One region of the Hydrogenophaga atypica genome, then DNA from elsewhere that is predicted to be linked to it. Evidence: predicted binding sites of a transcription regulator. Region 1 holds the regulator's gene; the other holds the start of a gene.
The links. Region 1 encodes sigma-54, which starts transcription at its own class of promoters, with help from an activator protein. Its sites were predicted from a motif close to TGGCANGNAANCTGCTTT; they were not measured.

Region 1 (5,123 bases):
GCTTGGTGTTGCGGCCCGCCACCAGATCGAAGCGGAACAGGCGGCATTCGATGGGGCCGTTCCACAGCGGCACACGCCGGCTTTCCTTGAAGCGCATCTTGCCCGGCAACTTCAGGTCGGGCGTGAGCAGCCAGGCGCTCCAGCCGCTGTAGTGTTTTTTCCAGTGGCTGGCCAAGCGTTCGAAGAAGGCGTCCACTTCGCTGCCGTCGGCGTTCTGGGCGTGCTCGCGCGCGCGCACGGCGGCTTTTTGGCCCGCCACACCCGCCGCAGCGATGCGCTCACCGTAGGGCGGGTTGAGCAGCATCACGCCGGGGTGCTCGCTGGGCGGCAAACGTTGCAGCGCGTCGCCACCGCGCAGTTCGATGGCGTGTGCCACGCCAGCGCGCTGCGCGTTGCGCTGCGCGAAGTCCACCATGCGGAAGGCCACGTCGCTGCCAAAGATGAAGGGCTTTTGCCCTTCGGGCCAGGGCTTTTGTGCGGCCTGTGCCTGGGCCTTGATGCCCTGCCACACGTGAGACTGGAAGGGCAGCAGTTTTTCGAAGGCAAAGCGGCGTGTGCTGCCGGGCGCGATGTTCAGCGCCATCTGCGCGGCCTCGATGAGCACGGTGCCGCTGCCGCAGCAGGGGTCGTACAGGGGCAGGGCGGCGCCCTGGCTGCCGTCCCAGCCGGTGGCCGCGATCATGGCGGCGGCCAGGGTTTCTTTCAGCGGCGCGTCGCCTTTGTCCTCGCGCCAGCCGCGTTTGAACAGCGGCTCGCCCGAGGTGTCGATGTAGACGGAGCACTGGCCTTCGGTCAGGTGGGCAAACACCCGCACATCGGGCCAGGTGGTGTCGATGCTGGGGCGTTCGCCGGTTTTGTGGCGCAGGCGGTCGCAGACCGCGTCCTTCACCCGCAGGGCGGCAAAGTTCAGGCTCTTGAGCGGGCTGTGTTGCGCGGTGATCTCCACCTTGAGCGTGTGCCGGGGCGTCATCCAGATTTCCCAGGCCACACCGCAGGCGATCTCGTAGATGTCGTCTTCGCTGCGGTACGGCTCGTAGGCCAGCTCCACCAACACGCGCTGCGCCAGGCGGCTGTGCAGGTTGAGCAGCATGGCGTCGCGCCAGCTGGCCTTGAGCAACACACCGCCGCGCGAGCGTGACATGTCGCCATCGGCCACGCCCACGATGCGCTTGACCTCAGCGGCCAGAAAGTCCTCCACGCCAGCGGCGCAGGGCAGGAAAAGGGTGAGTTGGTTCATGGTGATGACGGAATGACCTCGTGGCTGCGCCACTGGTAGGACGGCGCGTTGCGCCATGACGGGACCCATTCATGCGGCGAGAGCCACGTCATGGCTGGCGCGGGCGCCGCCGTCATTGTGTCATTTCAACGTTTGCGCAAGTTGGCCGGTGCGATACGAAGGGCTTCGCGGTACTTGGCCACCGTGCGGCGTGCACACTCAATGCCTTGTTCCTTGAGCATTTCCGACAGCTGGTTGTCCGACAGCGGCTTGGCCACATCTTCAGACGCCACAAACTGTTTGATCAGCGCGCGCACGGCGGTGCTCGACGCGTTGCCGCCGGTCTCCGTCCCCAGGCTGGAGCCGAAGAAGTACTTGAGCTCGTAGGTGCCAAAAGGCGTGGCCATGTACTTGGCGGTGGTCACGCGGCTGATGGTGGATTCGTGCAGGCCCAGCTCATCGGCGATCTCGCGCAGCACCAGCGGGCGCATGGCCAGCTCGCCGTGCATGAAGAAGTTGCGCTGGCGCTCGACGATGGCGCTGGAGACCCGCAGGATGGTGTCGAAGCGCTGCTGGATGTTCTTGATGAACCAGCGCGCCTCCTGCAGCCGCTGCTGCATGCTGGCCGCACCTTCGCCCTTGTCGCCGCGCCCTTGTCGCAGCGCGTTGGCGTAGATGTCGTGCACCCGCAGGCGTGGCATCACGTCGGGGTTGAGCTGCACCTTGAAGCCGCGCCCCGCCTTGGTGACGATGACGTCGGGCACCACGGTGTTGCGTTCCACGTTGGCGAAGCGCCGGCCCGGCTTGGGCTCCAACCGGCTGATCAGCGCCAGGCCCTCGCGCACCACGGCCTCGTCCAGGTGGCAGGCGGCGGCCAGGCGTTTGGCGTCGCGCCGCGCCAGCAGGTCCAGCGGCTGCGCGCACATGGCCAGCGCGGCCTGGGCGGCGGGGCTGTTGCGCAGCTCTTCGATTTGCAGCCGCAGGCATTCGGCCAGATCGCGCGCACCCACACCAGCCGGGTCCATGTTCTGCAGCCAGTGCAGCGCCAGGTTCAGGGCCTGTTCGGTGGCTTCACGGGCCTCCCAGTCGTCGCCAGCCAGCGCGGCGGCGAGGTCGGTGATGGGCTCGTCTAGGTAGCCGTCGTCGTTGAGCGATTCGATCAGGAAGTACAGCGCCGCGCGCTCCTCTTCATTGAGCCGCAGGCCCAGGGCCTGCTGGTGCAGGTGGGCCTGCAGGCTGATGTGTTCGCTGGCCAGCTCGGCGGCGCTGGCGGTTTCATCGTCGGCGTTGTTGCGGTTGCGCGGCGCGGCCTCGCCGCCCCATTCGCCGTCGTCGGGCGTGAAGGACACGGTGCCATCACCGTCCCAGTCGGGCTCGCTGCTGCCCACCTCTTCGCTGAAGTCGTCGCTTTCGCTGCTGGTGGTCGCCGGGCCGCTGTCCGCGCTCCATTCGCTCACCTGGTCGCCGGTGCTGACCGGCGCGTTTTCGGCATCCACCCCAAACGCCTCGCGCTCGGCCACCTCCTCGCTGCGCTCCAGGAAGGGGTTCTCGTCGAGCATCTGCTCGACCTCCTGCGCCATCTCCAGCGTGGAGAGCTGCAGCAGCCGGATGGACTGCTGCAGTTGCGGGGTCAGCGACAGATGCTGGGAAACACGAAGCGAAAGGCTTTGCTTCATGTTCACATTCGAAAATGCTCGCCGAGGTACACCCTTCGCACATCTGCGTTTTCGACGATCTCCGAAGGCGTGCCCCGGGCCAGCACGCGGCCCTCGTTGATGATGTAGGCGTGGTCGCAGATGCCCAGCGTTTCGCGCACGTTGTGGTCGGTGATGAGCACGCCGATGCCACGCGACTTGAGGAAGCCGATGATGCGCTGGATCTCGATGACGGCAATCGGGTCGATGCCGGCAAAGGGCTCGTCGAGCAGGATGAAGCGCGGGTTGCTCGCCAGTGCTCGGGCGATTTCGACCCGGCGCCGTTCGCCGCCCGACAAGGCGGGTGCCGGCGACGAGCGCAGGTGCGACACGTGCAGGTCTTCCAGCAGTTGCGTCAGGCGTTCGTCCAGGGCTTTGGCGGTGTAGGGCTTGCCGGTGGCGGGGTCGTCCTGCAGCTCCAGCACGGCACGCACGTTGTCTTCCACGCTGAGCTTGCGAAAAATCGAGGCTTCCTGCGGCAGGTAGCCCAGGCCCAGGCGTGCCCGGCGGTGGATGGGCAGGCGTTCGACGGCCTGGCCGTCGAGCGTGATCTGCCCCGCATCGGCCCGCACCAGGCCCACGATCATGTAGAACGATGTGGTTTTGCCGGCACCGTTGGGGCCCAGCAGGCCCACCACTTCGCCTTCTTCCACCGCCAGCGACACGTCCTTGACCACCTTGCGGCTGCCATAGGCCTTTTGCAGGCCACTGGCTTCCAGCCGGCGTTTGGGCGCCAGCGGTGCAGCTGTGTGCGCGCTCACTGCTTGCCTGGCCCCATGCTGGGGCTGGGTTTGAGCACGGGAGCGGGGCTGTTTGCCGGGGCGGTGGCGCTGGCGTCGGCCTTGGGCACCGGGGTCAGCATGGCGCGCACGCGCCCGCCGGGGTTGTTGGGGGTGGCGGCCGTGGTGGCTGTGCCACCGTCCACCGTGAACACGTCGGCCCCGTTGTCGTAGACGATGGTGTTGCCAGCCGTTTCGTCGTTCAGGTTGCTGCCCCGGTAGCGGCGCAGCACGGCGCGGCCGATGAATTTCACCGTGTCGGCCTGGCTGTTGTATTCGATGCGGTCGGCCACGCCCTCGATGTGTTCATCGACCACATCGCGCTTCTGGCGGAAGAAGGCCTGTTGCTGCGCGTTGCCCAGCACGATGCCGAACTGCTGGCCCTGAGCGCCTTGGCGCACCTCGATTTGTTGGCCCCGGATGAGGATGCTGCCTTTGGTCACCACCACGTTGCCGGTGAACACGCTGGTTTGGCGGCCGTCCTCGTGGCGCAAGGCGTCGGCCTCCACGTTCATGGGTTTGTCGCGGTCGGCCTTCTCGGCCCAGGCTGCCACACCGGCGCACGCGGCCAAGGTCAGCAGCATGGCCTGGCAGAGGTGGGTCAGGGTCGGGAACGGCATGTTGGGTAGGGCATGGAAATTGCATGGCATTGTAAGCCGGTGCTTTCCGACCCCAGCCGGGGCGCGGGCACAAAAAAGCCCGCCGGAAGAGGGCGGGCCTGGAGCAGGGCCTGTGGCTCAGCCCTTGCGCGACTGTGCGATCAGGTGGTCGGCCACCAGCAGCGAGCGCGGCAGCGTCTGCGCCAACGAACCCGAGGTGAAGTATTTGCCGGCGATGCCCAAAGACGGCACGCCGTCCACCTGGTAGGCGTCTTGCAACTGGGTGGCGCGGCGGGCTTTGCCGGCCACGCCGAAGGCGTTGTAAGCCTCCAGGAACTTGGCGCGATCCACACCCTGTTTGGCGACCCAATCGGCGATCTGGTCCTGGGTGGCCAGGCGCTGGCGTTCGGTGTGGATGGCGTGGAAGACCTTGCGATGCATCTCCTCGACCTTGCCCAGGGCCTCCAGCGCGTAATACAGGCGCTGCTGGGGCACAAAACTGTCCTGAAAGGCCACCGGTGCGCGTTTGACCACCACGTGGGCCGGTTGCCGCTTCGCCCAGGCGTCGAACGCGGGTTCGAAGGCGTTGCAATGGGGGCAGCTGTACCAGAAGAACTCGATCACTTCGACCTTGTCGGCCGGCGCATCGACGGGGGCCGGTCGGCCCAGCTTGAGGTAGTCACTGCCCTCCTTGAAGGTGGCCTGGGCCTGCGCGTGGCTGGCGCCCAACAGGCCCGTGGCGGCGGTGCCGGCCATCAGCACGGCCTGGGTGAATTCGCGGCGTTGCATGTTCAACAATCTCCTTGCCAAAACGGCGGTTGCTCCGAGTGGAGCG
Region 2 (5,123 bases), on a different contig from region 1:
TGTTTCGTGCGAGGTGTTGAGGGGCAGCGGCACCGTGCCGCTGGTTTCGGTGGACAGTGTCCAGCCTTGGCAAGTGATGAAGCAGGCCTGGATGTGGCCGGCCGCACGCAAGGCCAGGGCCTGTTCGCGACCCGCCTTCAGCGCCTCGGCCACCTGCCAAGGGGTGAGTTCGGGCACGTCCAGCGTGACGGGGATGTCGCCCAGGTCGCTGTCGTCCTTCAGGTGTTGGGCCGGCACCCGCACGATGCCGGGGGCGTCGACATTGACGGCGTTGCCGATCACGGACGCGGCGGCATCGGCCTCGGCGGCCGTGGCGGCCAACACCGTCACGCTGTCGGCAATGCCGAGCGAGAAGCTGCGACCGCGCCACCCGCTGGTGGCCACGCCACGCACCGCACTGCCGTGGGCCACTTCAAAGGCGCCGTCCACCTGCAAGCCATGCGTCGCGTCCAGGCGTGCCAGGCGCTCAATCTGGGCGTACAGGCCAATGCGGAACGACGTGCCCGGGGTGAGGTGCAGCGCGATGTCGCCACCGTTGTTGACCCACGCACGGGTGATGCCCGGGCGGTCGTAGGCCAGCAGCAGCTCCTGCGCCACCGCGCCCGCCACCGCCACCATGGGCGTGACGAAAGCCGGACGGTGCACCTCGGCCGCTGCCCACATGCGGCGCGCCACCGGGCCCCGCAGTGTGCAGACACCGTCGACCGGCGCACGCAGCGTCGGCAGCTCATCCACCAACGCCTGCAGGAGGCCACGGAAGCGCTCCCAGGCCTGCGCGTGCGCCTGCCGCACCGCTGCGGTATCACCCTCGGCCCCGAGGACAATGTCCATCGGCCCGTGCTGGAAGTGGAGCCGCCCGTCAGCGAGCGACCGACATTGCGCCAACATATTCATCCGATCTGCGGTTTCTGGCCCAGGGGCCAGGGGTTGGTGGTGTGGTTGAGCACCCATTGACGGCGCGTGGGTGCGCCGTCGTTGTGCCACGCGCCAGTGCGCAACACGTCCTCCAGGCTGCGCACCTCATCCAAGTGCCCCCCCAGGGCTGCATAGTGATCCAGACGCATGCTGAATTCAATGGGGGCGATGACGGCCGGCGTGGGCACGGTGCCAAAGCTGTTGTCGGGCATGCGCATCACATCCAGCATGACGGTGATGCCACCACCCGGCCACACATAGGCCGGTGCACCGCCACAGGTCACGTTGACCAGCGCGTCCTTGATGCTGCGGGTGAGCAGCACCGGGTTTTCGGTGGCGCCCGCGCGCAGGCTGCCACCGGCGCCGGCCAGGAACAACACCGTGGTCATGGACGGCTCGCAGTTCTCGCCGATGCGGTCCACCACGGCCTGCACCGCTTCGGGCATGGGCTGTTCGCGCGGCACCAGCTGGTCGTCCAGCACGTACCAGGCGGCGTGCTCGCCGGTGGTCGATGTCATGAGCAGGCGCAGGCCGGGCCAGGCCACATCGGCATCCCAACCTTCGATCACCTCCATCGGGTCCGAGATCGACGTGCCGCCCCAGCCGGTGCCGGGCAAGGCCACCTGGAAGTAGCGGCCGGGCGTGGACTTGCGCCCGCGCATGGCAATGCCAGACGGCCGCATGTCCAGGCAGCGGCCAGCCTGGTGTTCGGTCAACACGCCGGTGATGTGGTCGTCCACCACCACCACCTCGTCCACCTTGCCGTACAACTGCTTGGCGAAGATGCCCACCGTGGCCGAACCACAGCCCACGCGCATGCGCTGCTCTTCCACGCCGTTGACAATGGGCGCCTTGCCGGCCTGGATCACGATCTGGGCACCGCCGTCGATGGTCAGCTCCACCGCCTTCTTGTTGCCCAGCGCGGCCATCATGTCCACCGTGACGCGGCCTTCTTTTTTGCTCCCACCGGTGAGGTGGTGCACACCGCCCAGCGACAACATCTGTGAGCCGTACTCCGCCGTGGTGACGTGCCCCACCACCTCACCTTTGCAACGCACGTTGGCTTGCTCGGGACCCAGGTAGCGATCGGTGTCGATCTTCACCTTGAAGCTGCAGTAACTGAAGATGCCTTCGGTGACCACGGTCACCATGTCCACGCCTTGCGCCTTGGAACTGACGATAAAGGGTGCAGGCTTGTAATCAGGGTAGGTGGTGGACGAACCCACACCGGTCACAAACACCTCGTCGGCCAGCAGCAGGTCGCCATTCCAGTCGGGCGCATCGGACACCTCCTGCGCATCGGGCGCACCGTTTTGCACCACACGCCCGGCGAACTGCACCAGCTTGGCGCCACGGTCGTCCAGCGTCTTGCGCAACAGCACCACCGGATCGACACGGATCAACACGCCATCCTGGTTGGCATAACGGTCGCACGCACCGGTGCGGCCGCTCGTGATCTGACACAAGACCGGACAGGCGTTGCACTCGATCTTGGTCTCGGCCATCCGCTCGCTGCGCGGGCGAGCCCGCTCCAGCACCTGGGGCTCATCCATCCCCGGCAGTCCGTCTGTTCTGGTGTGCTCGGTCATGCTGTTGCTCGCTTCAAAAATGCACGCTCGACTTGAGCGTGATTGAAATTTAATGTAGCATACACTACATGTACATGGAGTAAACCCTACATCAACTAGCTAAGATTTTCATGTAGTCTTTGCTTACTGTCCATGGAGTAAACCCTAAACCAGTTTCTCCTCATGCAATGTTTATGCCAATATCGGCGGCGCAACGTCCGCCACTTCAGGAGCTCGTATGACCCATGTCGTGACCGATGCCTGTGTGCGCTGCAAGTACACCGACTGTGTGGATGTGTGCCCGGTGGACTGCTTCAAGGAAGGCCCGAACTTCCTGGTGATCGACCCGGACGAATGCATAGACTGTGCGGTCTGTATCCCCGAGTGCCCCGTCAATGCGATTTATGCCGAAGAAGATCTGCCCGCCGATCAGCGGCACTTCATTGCCATCAACGCCGAGCGCGCACCCGGCTGGCCAGTGATCACCAAGCGCAAGCCACCGCTGCCCGACGCAGAAGCGTGGAAAGACCGGACCCACAAATTCGACACGTTAAAAGACTGACCCTTCGCCTTAGGAACCACCATGAGTGCATTCATCGAAGAACGCGTGCTCAGTGTCCAGCACTGGACCGACCGCCTGTTCAGCTTCACCACCACCCGCGACGCCGCCCTGCGCTTCAACAACGGCCACTTCACCATGATTGGCCTGCGCGTCAATGACAAGCCACTGCTGCGCGCCTACAGCATCGCCTCGCCCAACTACGAGGACCACCTGGAGTTCCTCAGCATCAAGGTCGAGGAAGGCCCGCTGACCTCGCGCCTGCAGCACATCCAGGTGGGCGACACCGTCATCGTCGGGCGCAAGCCCACCGGCACCCTGGTGGTGGACTACCTGCTGCCGGGCAAACGCCTGTACCTGCTCTCCACTGGCACCGGCCTGGCCCCGTTCATGAGCATCGTGCGCGACCCCGAGACCTACGAGAAGTTCGAGCAAATCATTCTGGTGCACGGCGTGCGCACGGTGGACGAACTGGCCTACCACGACCTCATCCTCGACCACCTGCCCAGCCACGAGTTTTTGGGCGACCTGATCGCCAGCCAGCTGCTGTACTACCCCACCGTGACGCGCGAGGACTTCCGCAACGTGGGCCGCATTCCCGATCTCATCGAGTCGGGCAAGCTGTTCACCGACCTCGACCTGCCGCCGCTGGACCCGGCCACCGACCGCGCCATGATTTGTGGCAGCCCAGGCATGCTCAAGGACCTCAAGCACCTGCTGGAGGCGCGTGGCTTCAACGAAGGCAACACCTCACGCCCCGGCGACTTCGTGATCGAGCGCGCCTTCGCCGAATCCTGAAAACCGCTTTTAGCCCCTGCCCCCAACGCCCATGAGCACCGCAGCCACGCGAACCACCACCCGCAAACCCGCTGCTCCTGGGCGCAAGCCCGGTGTGCGCGAACTGGCGGCCCAGGAAACACAGGAGAGCATCCTCCGCGCGGCCACCCGCATTTTTGCCAAGCACGGGTTCTCGGGCGGGCGCATTGACCAGATTTCCAAAGCCGCCAAGTCGCACGATCGGATGATCTACTACTACTTTGGCAGCAAAGAGGGGCTGTACATCGCGGTGCTCGAAGACCTGTACCGTCGCTTCAACGACGCCGAGGCAGGCCTCAAGCTCAATGTCGACCAGCCCGAGGAGGCGCTGGTGGCGGTGGTGAGTTTCATCTGGGACTACTACCACCGCAACCCCGATTTCATCACCCTGCTCAACGACGAGAACCTGCACCGGGGCAAGCACATCTCCAAGTCCCTCCGGGCGCGTGAGTACTCCTCGCCCGCCATCCAAATCCTGGAATCGGTGCTGGCCAGTGGCGTGCAGCAGGAGGTCTTCCGCAGTGGCCTGTCGGCGCGTGACGTCTACCTCATGATCGCCGGCCTGAACTACTTCTACCTCTCCAACCGCTACACGCTGTCCGCCTTCCTGGGCGAAAAGCTGGAACAGCACGATGCGATGGCGCATTGGCAACAGTTCGTCATCGACACGGTGCTGCGCACCGTCAAACCCTGAAACCCCTCAACACCACACCGGAGCGACACATGGCAGAAGCTGCAAGCAGTGAAAAATCGGGCAAGGTCGTCATCAAGAACATCGGCCTGCTGCTCTCGGGCGACATCGACAACCCCATCCTGAGCGCCGACACCATCGTGGTGTTGGACGGCCTCATCGTGGCCGTTGGCAAGGAAAAAGACTGCGACCTCGAAGGCGCGCGCCAGACCATCGACGCGCGCCGCACCTGCGTGGCCCCCGGCCTGATCGACAGCCACGTGCACCCGGTGTTCGGTGACTGGACGCCGCGCCAGAACCAGCTGGGCTGGATCGAGTCGACCATGAACGGTGGCGTCACCACCATGATCTCAGCGGGCGAGGTGCACCTGCCCGGCCGCCCCAAGGACATCGTCGGCCTCAAGGCCCTGGCCATCACCGCGCAGCGCGCCTTTGACAACTTCCGCCCCGGTGGCGTCAAGGTCATCGCCGGCGCGCCGGTGATTGAAAAAGGCATGGTGGAACAGGACTTCAAGGACATGGCCGACGCCGGCGTCAAGCTGCTGGGTGAGGTGGGCCTGGGCTCCGTCAAGGC

Region 2: ACFQPB_RS11990 (6-hydroxynicotinate reductase) is a predicted target of sigma-54. The motif match lies at 2,666-2,683, and genes of this name have one in related genera.

The regions. Positions count from the first base shown of each region.
Region 1 covers NZ_JBHTCA010000005.1:219,066-224,188, forward strand. Annotated here, with positions in the region: gene ACFQPB_RS09965 (THUMP domain-containing class I SAM-dependent RNA methyltransferase) at 1-1,237, opposite strand, end outside; gene ACFQPB_RS09970 (RNA polymerase factor sigma-54) at 1,363-2,892, opposite strand; gene lptB (LPS export ABC transporter ATP-binding protein) at 2,895-3,671, opposite strand; gene lptA (lipopolysaccharide transport periplasmic protein LptA) at 3,668-4,309, opposite strand; gene ACFQPB_RS09985 (thiol:disulfide interchange protein DsbA/DsbL) at 4,427-5,077, opposite strand.
Region 2 covers NZ_JBHTCA010000007.1:67,986-73,108, reverse strand. Annotated here, with positions in the region: gene ACFQPB_RS11995 (UPF0280 family protein) at 1-888, opposite strand, end outside; gene ACFQPB_RS11990 (6-hydroxynicotinate reductase) at 891-2,504, opposite strand; gene fdxA (ferredoxin FdxA) at 2,722-3,045, shown strand; gene ACFQPB_RS11980 (ferredoxin--NADP reductase) at 3,067-3,840, shown strand; gene ACFQPB_RS11975 (TetR/AcrR family transcriptional regulator) at 3,872-4,552, shown strand; gene ACFQPB_RS11970 (amidohydrolase family protein) at 4,582-5,123, shown strand, end outside.